DNA from 4 places in the Shewanella sp. 30m-14 genome. Region 3 is predicted to be linked to each of the others. Evidence: predicted binding sites of a transcription regulator. Region 3 holds the regulator's gene; each other region holds the start of a gene.
The links. The regulator sigma-54, encoded in region 3, starts transcription at its own class of promoters, with help from an activator protein. The targets are predictions, from matches to a motif close to GTTGGCACGNNNNTNGNNT.
Positions count from the first base shown of each region.

Region 1: the regulator sigma-54 is predicted to act here: its motif matches at 1,399-1,417, upstream of ACVBIU_RS11560 (LruC domain-containing protein).
Region 2: the regulator sigma-54 is predicted to act here: its motif matches at 1,405-1,423, upstream of flgF (flagellar basal-body rod protein FlgF).
Region 4: the regulator sigma-54 is predicted to act here: its motif matches at 1,432-1,450, upstream of flgB (flagellar basal body rod protein FlgB).

Region 1 is NZ_JBRILW010000013.1:99,197-102,395, reverse strand. It holds gene ACVBIU_RS11560 (LruC domain-containing protein) at 1-1,357, opposite strand, end outside; gene bshA (N-acetyl-alpha-D-glucosaminyl L-malate synthase BshA) at 1,717-2,892, shown strand; gene ACVBIU_RS11550 (cation:dicarboxylate symporter family transporter) at 2,889-3,199, shown strand, end outside.
Region 2 is NZ_JBRILW010000015.1:54,262-57,460, forward strand. It holds gene flgG (flagellar basal-body rod protein FlgG) at 1-614, opposite strand, end outside; gene flgF (flagellar basal-body rod protein FlgF) at 625-1,368, opposite strand; gene flgE (flagellar hook protein FlgE) at 1,981-3,199, opposite strand, start outside.
Region 3 is NZ_JBRILW010000005.1:13,311-16,509, reverse strand. It holds gene rapZ (RNase adapter RapZ) at 1-15, opposite strand, end outside; gene ptsN (PTS IIA-like nitrogen regulatory protein PtsN) at 222-665, opposite strand; gene hpf (ribosome hibernation promoting factor) at 668-955, opposite strand; gene ACVBIU_RS05185 (RNA polymerase factor sigma-54) at 985-2,448, opposite strand; gene lptB (LPS export ABC transporter ATP-binding protein) at 2,586-3,199, opposite strand, start outside.
Region 4 is NZ_JBRILW010000015.1:57,949-61,147, forward strand. It holds gene flgD (flagellar hook assembly protein FlgD) at 1-556, opposite strand, end outside; gene flgC (flagellar basal body rod protein FlgC) at 582-998, opposite strand; gene flgB (flagellar basal body rod protein FlgB) at 1,001-1,399, opposite strand; gene ACVBIU_RS12590 (CheR family methyltransferase) at 1,563-2,402, opposite strand; gene ACVBIU_RS12595 (chemotaxis protein CheV) at 2,546-3,199, opposite strand, start outside.

The DNA.
Region 1 (3,199 bases), on a different contig from region 3:
GGGTGGTATAGGTAGACGAAGAGGGGTAGTAATTAATGGTCACGCCAGTTTCGGTAAGGGTTACCGGGTAATCTTCAACCTCACCGTCGCCAACACCACCTGTTGGAGTGATATCTTGTTGAGTACTTAGACGAAAGCGTGCCCAAGTTGGTCCGGCCTTCGCCCAGCTAGGAACTTCAATACTGAGGGTGTTGAGACCATTATCAAGTGGTTCACCTAAGATAATCTGTTCTTCTAAGTCAAACTCGCCGTTTTGATCCCAGTCAAACCAAGCATTAAGGTAGCCATTTCCACCGCTAGCAGTAACGAGTAGTATTGCACTCTCGCCAAGCTCAAACCCCGTAGGCATTGATACGCCATCTTCGTCATCAGAGCTATCGCTGGCATCATCGGAGAGTGGCGCGGCATAACCATCAGACTCATTATCGACACTCGCGCCTAAATAGAGATTATCGCTGATGTTGTGTCTGGCACCATTTGAGTTTAATCGGGTGCCGTAAGAATCAGGAGCATCACCAAAGTCGACACTATCACCTACCACCACTTCTGCTAACGCGCAGCGGGCTCCATCGTTGGCTGATGAGGCTGGGCCATACGCAAATAACACTGCGCTTGGTGAAGCCGAATCAACGTTAACTTTGTAGATATTACCGTTACTGTTATTACTGACATAAAGGTTGCCATCAGGGTCAAAAAATTGTGCGCCAAAAATAAAGTTTCCCGAATTTGAGGTAATGACCACGCCTAAGTCGGTGGCTTCTGCACTAGCGGGGTCGATACGCAACAGCCTACCTATAGATCCATTACTAATGCTGTACATGTAACCATCGGTAGGATGAAAGGCGAGGTCGGTAATATTATAGGTCGCATAGGCGGTACTGCCAGGCACTAAGGTCATGTTATAGCTTGCAGGGTTATCAAGAGGGATTTTGAATAACCCTTTACCTTTTCGATAGCCATACCAAACGTTTTCATTGATTGCGACGTCTCCGACATAGAAATTACCGGCACTCGCAGCGGTTGTATCTTTGGTAACAGAAAGGGAGATAATTTGATAATCGTTGCCGGCACGGCCTAATGATCCCGTTGCATAATCCCAACCGTAAATGTAGTTATCATGGTAATTAAACCCAACGCCGTTGTAGCCGTTGCCTGTCCCCATATCCTCAGATAACACCACATAGCTACCAGTTGCTAGGTTTACACCGTAGCTTTTGGGGGTATTAGATTGCTTCTGGATCACAAATGCTTCAGTTGGACAGGCACTAAAGGGAGCGGACGCGCTGACACTGGCAGAAATTAATAAGCTTAAAATTAATGGGGAGCAGCGTAATGGGATTGTTTTGGATATTTTCATAATGCATCTCTCACTGTCGATATTATTAATATATTCAGTGAAAGCATAAGCTGTGCCATTAATTTTTATTGTTTACTTTCATTGGTTTATTTGTTTTGAAAGATTAAGGTAAAGATCAGTTTTTGCATTTTGCAAATCAAAATATATGTGAGGAGTGAGGTGTTGGATGTAAGAGTTGAGGGAAAGGTGTGACTCACCATATCGGCTCGAATGATGACATCAACCGCTAATATTCACCTTTATTTTCATGATAACTATTCATTAATAGCGTAAAAGGATTTACTTGGATTAAGTTCCTAATGATGCTAAGTTTTCTTTTGCTGTAACATTCTCTTAACTGTTTTGGTGGTGAGGAATTTATGTCGAAGATGCGCATAGGGATAGTGTGCCACCCAAGTATCGGGGGCTCGGGGCTGGTAGCAACAGAATTAGGGTTAGGGCTTGCTAAGCTTGGCCATGAAGTTCACTTTATCTCCAGTGTTCGGCCTTTTAAATTGATAGAGGATTCAGAATGCTTATTCTTTCACTCCGTTGAAGCCATTAATTACCCCCTGTTTTCCGATCCTCTATATACATTTGCATTGACGGCTAAAATAGTGGAAGTGGTCGAGCAATTTAAGCTTGATGTTGTACATGCACACTACTCCATTCCTCACTCATTATGCGCTTATCTAGCGGGTGAAATCACCGAGCATAAGTTTCCAACCATCACGACTATTCATGGCACCGATGTGACGATTGTTGGTCAAGATAAACCTCTGTATCCACTTAATCGTTTCAGTATCCATAAAAGTAGTAAGGTCACGACGGTTTCGAGCTATCAACGTAACTATATATACAGTCATTTCGATAAAAGTAAGTCGATTGATGTTATTCATAATTTTATTGATTTAGACGTTTTCTCCCCCAAATTTGCAGACATTAATGTTCGACGTCAGTTAGCGAGAGACGATGAGAAAATCGTGATGCATGTGTCTAATTTTAGGCCGCTAAAAAACAGCGACACAGTGATCCGCTCATTTCACATGCTACTTAGGAAAGTCAAAGCTCGGCTGGTACTGCTCGGGAGTGGCCCTGATATTGATGGTATCAAGCAGCAATGTGAAAAGTTGGGGATTTTAAAGCATGTTGTCTTTGTGGGAGATGCTACCCATGTTGAGCATTATCTCCCTAATGCTGATTGCATGATCCAACCGAGTTATCGAGAGTCTTTTAGTATGGTGTTACTCGAAGCGATGGCCTGTGGCGTTCCAACGGTTAGCAGTAACGTCGATGGTGTTCCTGAAGTGGTAGACAATGGTAAAACAGGTTTTATGTTTGACCCTAATGATGCGTTAGGTATGGCCAAAGCCATGGAGCGCATCTTGACTGAACCACACACGCAACAAAATCTAGGCAAGGCTGGAAGAGCTCGAGCGGCTAAACTGTTTAATCCAGAAGAGAAGATTTTACAATATCTTAAGTGTTATCAAGACGCCATTAAGGACTCTCAAACAGAGGTAGCCGATATGGGTCAGCAAGGAGGCATTATATGACCAGCAAAACTGCAGCAATAGCGCCAGAAAAAGAGTCTGCCGATAAGCCAAAACAAAAAATGAGTATGTCGACGTTGGTGTTATTGTCGTTTGCAGCAGGTATTGCTGCGGGATTGTTTTTTGGTGAGATGTTGGCCTGGATGTCGGTTATCGGTGATGCTTTTATTAAGCTGCTGCAGATGACCATTATTCCGTACATTATCGTATCTTTGATTTCTAGCTTAGGTAGCCTAAGTATGGAGCAAGCCAAATCTCTTGGCGTGAAAGTCGGTAAGTTAATGTTGGTTATCTGGGCTTTTGGTTTGCT
Region 2 (3,199 bases), on a different contig from region 3:
CCTTGAATAGGTGTGCCACTTGCCCCAGTTTCTACGTACAGGTTTTGTCCCATTGGGTCGAGTCCCGACGGATTAATAAAATCGGATATGGCTAATTGACCTACCACTTGGTTTTCGGCATTACCTGGCGTCTTAACAGAGACTTCGCCTTCTGCCGAGACGGTAATGCTAGTGGCGCCTTCTGGAATGGTGATAGCAGGCTGGATCACATAACCTGAACCCGGCGTTACGATTTGGCCTGTTTCATCTAAACTAAACTGACCATTGCGGGTATAAGCTGCGGTGCCATCTGGCATCTGCACTTCAAAAAAACCTGGGCCTTCAATCATCAAGTCGAGCGAGTTATCAGTGGTCAACATGTTGCCCTGAGTAAACATCTCTTGAGTTGCGACCACTTTAGTACCGGCGCCAATACTCAAACCATTGGGCAATTTAGTATTCGATGCGCTAATGCCGCCAGCTTGACTGACGTTTTGGTACAGCAAGTCTTCAAATACAGCACGGCTCTTTTTAAACCCGACGGTACTGGCGTTAGCCACGTTATTAGAAATAACTGAAATATCGGTTTGTTGAGCGTCTAAACCAGTCTTACTTATCCATAAAGCGGGATGCATAGTGTCTCTCCTAGCTTATGCGCATTAAGGAAGAGGACGCGCGATCGTTCTCTTCTGCTGTTTTCATCATTTTCACTTGCATCTCAAACTGACGCTGTAGGTCAATCATAGATACCATCTCATGGACGGCATTAACGTTACTGCCTTCCACTGCGCCGCTTAGCAGACCGACGCTTGGATCGGCCTGCGCATTCTCACCCGACATTAAACGGAACAAGCCGTCTTCACCGCGCATTAAATTTTGATTACCCGGGTTGACCAACTTGATGCGAGCAACCTCTTCAATCACCTCGGCTGTGGCACCCGACGGACGAACAGATACAATGCCATCTTGGGAGATTTCGACCTTTTCAATGGGTAGCGGCAATACAATCGGGCCATTGTCGCCCATCACTGCCGTGCCTCTATCATTACGCAGCACACCAGAGTTATCGAAACGCAAGCTGCCTGAACGGGTATACGCTTCACCGCCATTTTCAGCTTGCACAGCAATCCAGCCATCACCTTTGACGGCAATGTCTAAATCACGCCCAGTGGTTTTTATTGGACCGCTAGAAAAATTAGCTGACGGACTTTCTGTCATCGAGAACACGCGCGTAGGTAGACCTTCGCCAAAAGCCTGCATAGAGCGAGCTTGAGCAAGAGAGGCTTTAAAGCCATCTGTATTTGCGTTTGCTAAATTGTTGGCACTGACCGCCAACGAATTCATATTCTGTTTTGCGCCGCTCATCGCGACATAGAGCAATTTGTCCACTTTACACTCCGTCAAACTTCCGTCTAACGAAATTAATAGCAAACATCGTGCCAAGATATACAAAGAAGGACGCTACGCTGCTAGGACGTGACTATTGACTTTAATTGAATGCCACTGCGAGAGCGTCGCTACACTCCTTCTAGGTTAAAGCTAAGATGAGAAAAGCTGAGACAGGCATGCAAAGACGAACGGCCTGCGGCATGACGGCACGTGACTGTTTGATTGAATTGAAGGTCACTACGGAACGCTTCGCTTACGGAAAAGCTTAAAAGATTAAACTGACGGCATAAATGCCGACCTACGAAAAAAGAAGGTTCTAGGTTCTAGGTTCTAGGTTCTAGGAAAGCATAAAGATCAAAGCAATTGCATAAATAAAACCAATGCAAGCTTTTGACTTTTCTTGCGCTTTTCCTATGACCTAGAAGCGAAGCGTCCTCGAAGTGAGCCTGCGAACGCCCTAGTAACTTCTTAGCTTATACCATTCTGTGAGTGAGCCTGCGAACGTTCCGTCTTCCGTGAGCGAAGCGTTCGGCTCTTGTGCTTTTCCTCGGTCCTAAAGCCAAGAAGGGACCTCGCAGTGAGCCTGCGAGCACCTTCTTAGCTTTTTAAAGCTTAGCGGATTTGCAGAACTGTCTGTTGTAGCGTGTTGTTCACTTCAAGCGTTCTTGAGTTGGCCTGGAAGTTACGCTGAGCAGAGATCAAATCAACGAGTTCGGTCGTCAAGTCTACGTTTGACTGTTCAAGTGCCGATGAACGAACACTACCAAAAGTACCACTGTTTGCCTCTCCGGCAAGTGCCGGGCCTGAGTCTAAACTCGCCTTCCAAGAGGTATTACCCGCTTGCGTTAGCCCTTGCTCGTTAGCAAAGCTCACTAAGGCAACACGTGCAAGTGGTACTGTTGAACCATTGCTGTAACTGGCGTTAATTAGGCCGTCAGCGCCTACTTCAACGTTAGTTAAACGCCCTACCGTAGTACCATCTTGAGTTAACTCTGTCACCTCAAATGGCGATGCATACTGAGTTGGGTTATTAAAGTTTAGCGTTAAGGTCTGGCTACCATCAGCGCCAGCGCCTAATACATCTGCACCACCAACACCTAAGGCTTCTGTTTTAATAACTGCTGGGTTGCTGCCGGTATATGCGCCAGTATCGTTAAATGAAATAGCCGCGCCTTTCCAACCCCCTGCGTTTTCAGCATTAGCAGTGCCATCAGCCGTACCGTCACCGTTGGTATCAGTCTTATACTCACCCGCGGCAGGATCTAAATCGACAGGTTTGCCGTCGACTGCATAAAACGCTACCCAGTTACTCTCACCGGTGTGAGCGGCATTAGGAGGACGTACAAAGTATGAGGTTAAAATGTGTGGCTCACCCAGTGAATCATACATGGTCACTGAGGTTGAGTTATTAAATGTATCTGGGTCGTCTGGATCGAACGCTGCTGGATCGAGTGTCGCCTCGCCCGCATTTAGGTTCATCTGAATGCCGACGTTATCAGTCTTAACCGGACTACCTGCGGTATCAGGGATCTGTACCGGTTTAGTGGTGGTTAAACTCACCGACGTCGAGTTACCATCTTTATCTACAGGGAAGGTCTGTAAGAAGTTACCTGCTGAGTCAACGATATAGTTATTAGAGTCAAACTTGAAAGCGCCTGCACGGGTAAATGAATGATCTTGTGATCCCGCTTCAGATGAGGTCACAAAGAAGCCACCGCCGTTAATCGCCATATCAAGCGAGTTATTAGTGAATGCCATACTGCCCTGATGGAATTGCTGAGCAACTTGACTCGTTGTGACACCACCACCCACTGCAGTTTTACTGTTGGAA
Region 3 (3,199 bases):
TAAAACAAGCTTCATCGTATGATTACCTGATAGACATTAAACAAAATGTATGATTTTTGTGGTTATATTGTGTAAGTGTATAGATTAACTTTTTTAAGGCTGAAAGCAAGAAGTTGAGCGGGTGAATAAGAATAAATAATATTGCTGTAATAATTACTTAGGTCTTTAAATCATTTACCTTTTGTGTAAAAAATAAATAACTTAAAGACCTGAGTAGTTAGCTATTGGGTAATGACTTGGTATAGCTCTGATTCATTGCTGGTCTTTCTCAACTGCTTAACCACCGCTTTATCGTTGAGTTTTTCAGCCATACAAGACAGTGTTGCTAAATGTTGCTCACACTGATCAGATGGCACCAATAAAGCAAATAGAATATCGACAGGCTGCTTATCGAATGAGTCAAATGGGATAGGAACTTCACATTTAACTAATACTGCAACTGGACGTTCTATATTCGACAGCCTTCCATGAGGAATCGCTATACCATTACCTATTCCCGTGCTACCCATTTTCTCTCGTGCCAAGAGACTTTCAAAGATCTCTTGTGAAGAAAGGGTTGGGTACTGGACAGCGGCAATGTCACTGATTAACTCCAGTACTTTTTTCTTACTGCCCGGAGTGGCGCAGGTAGTGCACTCCGGCTGCAGGATGGTACTTAGTTCCATCGTTAGTGTTTAGTCAGCTTCTCTTTGTGTTTAATAACCTGACGATCTAGTTTATCGATCAGGGAGTCTATTGCAGCATACATATCTGCATGTTCCGAAATAGCAAATACTTCCCCTTTTTTAAGGTGAATTTTAGCTTCGGCAATCTGCTGCATTTTTTGTACATTCAAAATAACGTGCACATTATTGATCTGATCGAAATGTCGTTCAAGCTTTGTAAATTTCTCTTCTACATAACCGCGTAGTGAATCGGTGATTTCGATGTGATGTCCTGTCAGGTTGATTTGCATTATCGATCCTCCATGTGCCTAATTTTGAGTTATAAACTCTTACGTTGGTTTGAGGGCGGGATCAGCATCGCTTCTCGATATTTTGCAATCGTACGTCTAGCAACTTTAATCCCTTGTTCAGCCAGAAGCTGGGCCATTTTGCTATCGCTTAACGGTTTCCTCTGGTTTTCAGCTGCGACTAATTTCTTAATAAATGCCCTAATTGCTGTCGATGAGCATTCTCCGCCATCGTCGGTACCCACATGGCTTGAGAAGAAATATTTTAGTTCAAAAATGCCCCTTGGGGTGTGCATGTACTTCTGTGTGGTAACGCGTGAAATGGTAGATTCATGCATTTCAACAGCTTCGGCAATGTCATTGAGTACCATAGGTTTCATGGCTTCTTCACCGAACTCAAAAAAGCCTTGCTGGAATTTGACGATACAGTTTGTCACTTTCAATAAGGTGTCGTTGCGGCTTTCCAGGCTCTTTATAAACCACTTAGCTTCTTGCAGGTGGCCACGGATAAATTGACCGTCGGCCTGATTCGTTGTGCTACGCGCCATTGATGCGTAATGCTGATTAACATTAATCTTAGGCATATAGTCAGGATTTAGCTCTACCACCCAGCGACCTTTTTTCTTGCTGACAGACACGTCGGGAATGACGTATTCATCTTTACTGCGTGCAATGGCAAGCCCAGGTCTTGGGTTAAGAGTTTGGATCAGTGTGATCGCCTCACGTAAATCATCCTCTTTGAGTTTGGTTTTACGCATTAACTGCCTAAAATCACGCCCCGCAATAAGGTCTAAATAGTCTTTAATCAGTAATCTTGCATTTTCAATGTGCGGTGTATCTGCGGCATATTGTGCTAGCTGGATAAGTAGGCATTCACTTAAGTTGCGGGCGGCAACACCGATAGGATCAAAATGTTGAATTCGTTTTAAAACGGCTTCGACTTCATCGAGTTCAGTTTCAGGATCGCCCATCGCTTCGAGAATTTCGTCACAGCTCTGGGTTAAATAACCTCGTTCATCGATCGCATCAATAATCGCGGTGGCGATAGCAAGATCGTTATCTGAAAATGGGGTGAGGTTCTTTTGCCACTCAAGATGCTCATATAAGCCTTCGCTAGTCTCGCCTTGGAATGGCATGTCATCTTCACGACTTACGCCTGAGCTAGCATTAGAGGAAACGGTGTAGACTTCATCCCAAGTGGTATCCATAGGCAGGTCATCGGGCATGGAATCTTGGGTGAGGGCTTCGGAGGTGTCAACGCTTGCGCTATCTTGGGTGAGTTCACTATTAGAGTCATTTACAGAGTGATCTTCATCGTTGATCATATCGCCATCTGACTGCTCTTCATCTAGCTCCAGTAACGGATTAGAATCTAATGCTTGTTGGATCTCTTGTTGCAGCTCTAAAGAAGACAGTTGTAACAGGCGAATGGCCTGTTGTAACTGGGGAGTCATAGTGAGCTGTTGACCCATTTTGAGCTGGAGTGACGCTTTCATTTTACCGCTATTCCCTACACTGTAGTTAAACGTTAAAGCTCGTTGAACTGGCGAAGGTTGCTCAAAAACTCAACACGTTGATTTTTTTTTGGAAATAATTCCATATTGAGTTTTTCAGCTTCCATACTGTGAATTAACTATAGCCTGAATTGTTCACCTAAGTACACCGCTCGAACCTGTTGGTTGTCCAAGATTTCGGCAGGTGTACCTTCAGCAATCAGATTTCCGTGGCTTACTATGTAAGCACGCTCACAAACGTCCAAAGTTTCGCGAACATTATGATCGGTGATCAGTACGCCCAGACCGCGACTCTTAAGTTGTTCAATAATTTTTTTAATATCGATAACTGAAATGGGGTCAACACCCGCGAACGGCTCATCTAACAAGATAAACTTTGGATTAGCTGCGAGTGCCCGAGCAATTTCTACCCGGCGGCGTTCGCCTCCAGACAATGCCATACCTTGGCTGTCACGAATGTGAGTGATATGAAACTCTTCGAGTAGATGCTCAAGTTGTTCTTCACGTTGCTCGTTATTGATGTCATGACGAGTCTGTAAGACGGCCATGATGTTGTCACGTACTGACAGCTTTCTAAAAATACTGGCTTCCTGAGGTAGGTAACCGATACCTTTACGGGCGCGTAAATGCATAGGATCGAGCGTAAGATCGTCATCATCAATAAAGATCTTACCCTTATCACTCTGTACTAGGCCAACCACCATGTAGAATGTCGTTGTTTTTCCTGCACCGT
Region 4 (3,199 bases), on a different contig from region 3:
TGTAGGTAGTGATTAGCTGACCTTTTTCATCTTCGATACGGACGATGATTGATTCGACAGGTTCCGGCGTACTGATGATGCCTTTCATGTTCGGATCTTCAGCAGAGATATGCGCTGTATCCGACGGGATAAGTACCTTTTGGCCAACAAGGCCTGAGGCCTGTAACGCCTGACTTGAGCTGGTTAACGCATTTAGATTAACAATCTCTTCGTTCAGTTTGCTGATCCCGTCTACCGTTGAGAAAGACGCCATCTGCTGGATCATCTGATCATTTTCAACAGGCTTAAAGGGATCTTGCATCGACAGCTGTTGACTCAATAGCGAGAAGAAATCCTCTTGGGTTAACTCCTGGCTATTGGGTTCAGGAATAGCGCTTTCTTCAGGCAAACGTAAGCCATCAAGAAACGGGTTACCCGTTGATGTCTGCTCAGTGTTAGTCGCCGATGCAGCCGTACTCTGAGCCGCAGCCTGCGCTGTTTGTGGCGAAATAGCATTAGCCTGTTGTGGCTGGCTAGCAGCCGGCTGTGTTGCGGTGAGCGGATTAATAAGGCTCAAAATTTACCTCCAGCTTTCACTGAGTTTATTTGCCCATTTTTAATGTCTGCTGAAGCATCGATTTTGCTGCTTCAGTGACTTGTACGTTCATTTGATAAGAGCGAGAGGCTGAAATCATGTTAGCCATCTCCTCCATTACATTCACATTAGGCTTGTAGATAAAGCCATCGGTGTCCGCCATAGGGTGACCTGGCGAAAACTCTTTATTCAGTGGCATATCACTTTCAACAATCCCTTTAACGGCAACTGACTGCGCTGCACTTTGATGCTGCTGCGCCTTACTCATTTCAGCTTCAAAGATAGGATGACGCGCACGGTAGGTTTCACCCACACTGCTTGATACAGAATCAGCATTGGCAATATTACTCGCCGTGGTGTTAAGTCTGACCGATTGGGCCGACATACCAGAACCTGCAACGTTAAAAATATTAAATAAGCTCATGATTAACTGCCTCTAAGTGCTTTTTTCATACCGGCGAACTTACTGTCAAGAAAACCCAGTGACATTTGATATTCCAGTGCGTTTTGCATAAAAGAAGACTGCTCTTGCTGAATATCAACCGTGTTACCGTCACCCGTATCAGGCTGATTTGGCACCCGGTAGCCCACATGTTGCTGAGTTAATGCCGCCATATCGAAGTGTTTAGTATCGTTTTTAGCCATAGCTAAACCCGATTGCTGAGATTGAGCCGCCCCCATCGCTTTAGAAAAATCGATATCACGGGCTTTATAATTTGGCGTATCAGCATTTGCAATATTTGAAGACAGGATCTCTGCACGCTGGGAGCGAACGCCCAAAGTGTATTGATGAACCCCTAATGCTTTGTCAAAACTAATCGCCATAAAATTGCCTCCTCAGCTCGATAGTTAGAACAAAGCAATAGTTGTGCCAAATTAGAGAGATACTTGAAAGATTAGCTAGGAGACACATTCAACATCGAATGCTAGAGATAAAAAACGCGTCACAAAGACGCGTTAGTAGGAGCAGAGTCGAGCAAACAAAGCATTAGCCTCGTTTTTGATAGTAGATCCCAGGGTTACAACGCACCATATCAAATTCATCAGACAGACCCGCTATAGACTCGGACGCGCCTAGAAACAGTATGCCGTTAGGATTTAACGCGGCAGCAAATTGCCGTAGGATTTTCCGCTTTGCCTCTGGTGAAAAATAGATCAACACATTACGGCAAAAAATAATATCGAACTTGCCTAGTAAGGTATAACTTTCTAGCAGGTTATGGGCGCGAAAATTGACTAAGCGCTTAACGTTGTCTTTAACAACCATGTTGCCTGAGGGCAAAGCATCAAAAAACTGACGTTTGCGTTCATCAGACAAACCACGACCTAAGGCAAGATTATCGTATTGCGCATTTTTACAGCGCTCAAGCATAGAGGGTGACAAATCTGTTGCCAGAATACTTGCACTGGCGGGTAAGCTGCCAGGCTTGCGCTGTTGATGCTCTAATATTGTCATGGCTAACGAATACGGCTCTTGACCTGAAGAACAGGCTGCAGACCAGATTTTTACCGGTCGGCCTAAACGACTAAATGTGGGTAAAATCGTACTCGACAATAACTCGAAAGGATAACGGTCGCGAAACCATAAGGTTTCATTTGTCGTCATAGCATCGATAACTTCAGTGCGCAATTGGCGCTCAGTCGGTTTCATCGAATGCTTAACCACGTCTGATAAGGATGGCAAATTATATTTGCCCATAAGAGGTGCTAGTCGGCTACGCACCAGATACTGCTTATTTTCTCCCAACACAATACCGCTGTGCTGTTCTAAGAATAATCTAAATTGATTGTACTCATTCTCAGCAAGAGATTTATTCGCCACTCTAATATCCTAATTCAGTAAAACAAACCACAGTGGTCAATCAACATCGACCACGGGTAAAAACGAACGCAGGTTTATACCTTAGCATCAACACAAACACAAGCAAGCTATGGTTTATGCTGATACTAAATAACGGCAACTAATGGCAACTACAGGCTTAAATGCTTGTTTACCGCTGCGGCTAACTCATCAGGGTTAAACTTAGCGATAAAATCGTTAGCCCCCACCTTTTGCACCATCGCCTGATTAAACACACCGCTTAATGAAGTGTGTAATACCACTTTAATGTTTCTTAGCTTAGGATCATCACGAATTTCGGCGGTTAAGGTATAACCATCCATCTCTGGCATTTCAATGTCAGAAATAATCAATGGGATCTCAGTTGATACGTCATCAAGCTCTGCCGATATCGCCCGCAGTTTATTCAACGCTTCTCTACCGTCTTTGGCTGTATCTATTTGTAAATCGAGCGAAGTGAGCGCGCGAATAATTTGCTTACGAGCGACCGATGAGTCATCAATCACCATAATGTGGTAATGCTTATCACGGTCAATCGTTAAGGCATCATCCAGCTCTTTACTGGTGTTAGTGTTAACGGGTGAAATTTCATCAAGAATTCTCTCAACATCTAAAATCTCAACTAATTCGTTTTCAATTTCAGTCACCGCGGTCAGATAAGAGGATTTGCCCGCCCCTTGTGGTGGCGGCATAATGGCTTCCCAGTTCATATTAATAATTCGCTCAACTGAACTGACCAAGAAGCCCTGCACACTGCGGTTATATTCTGAGATAATAATGAAGCT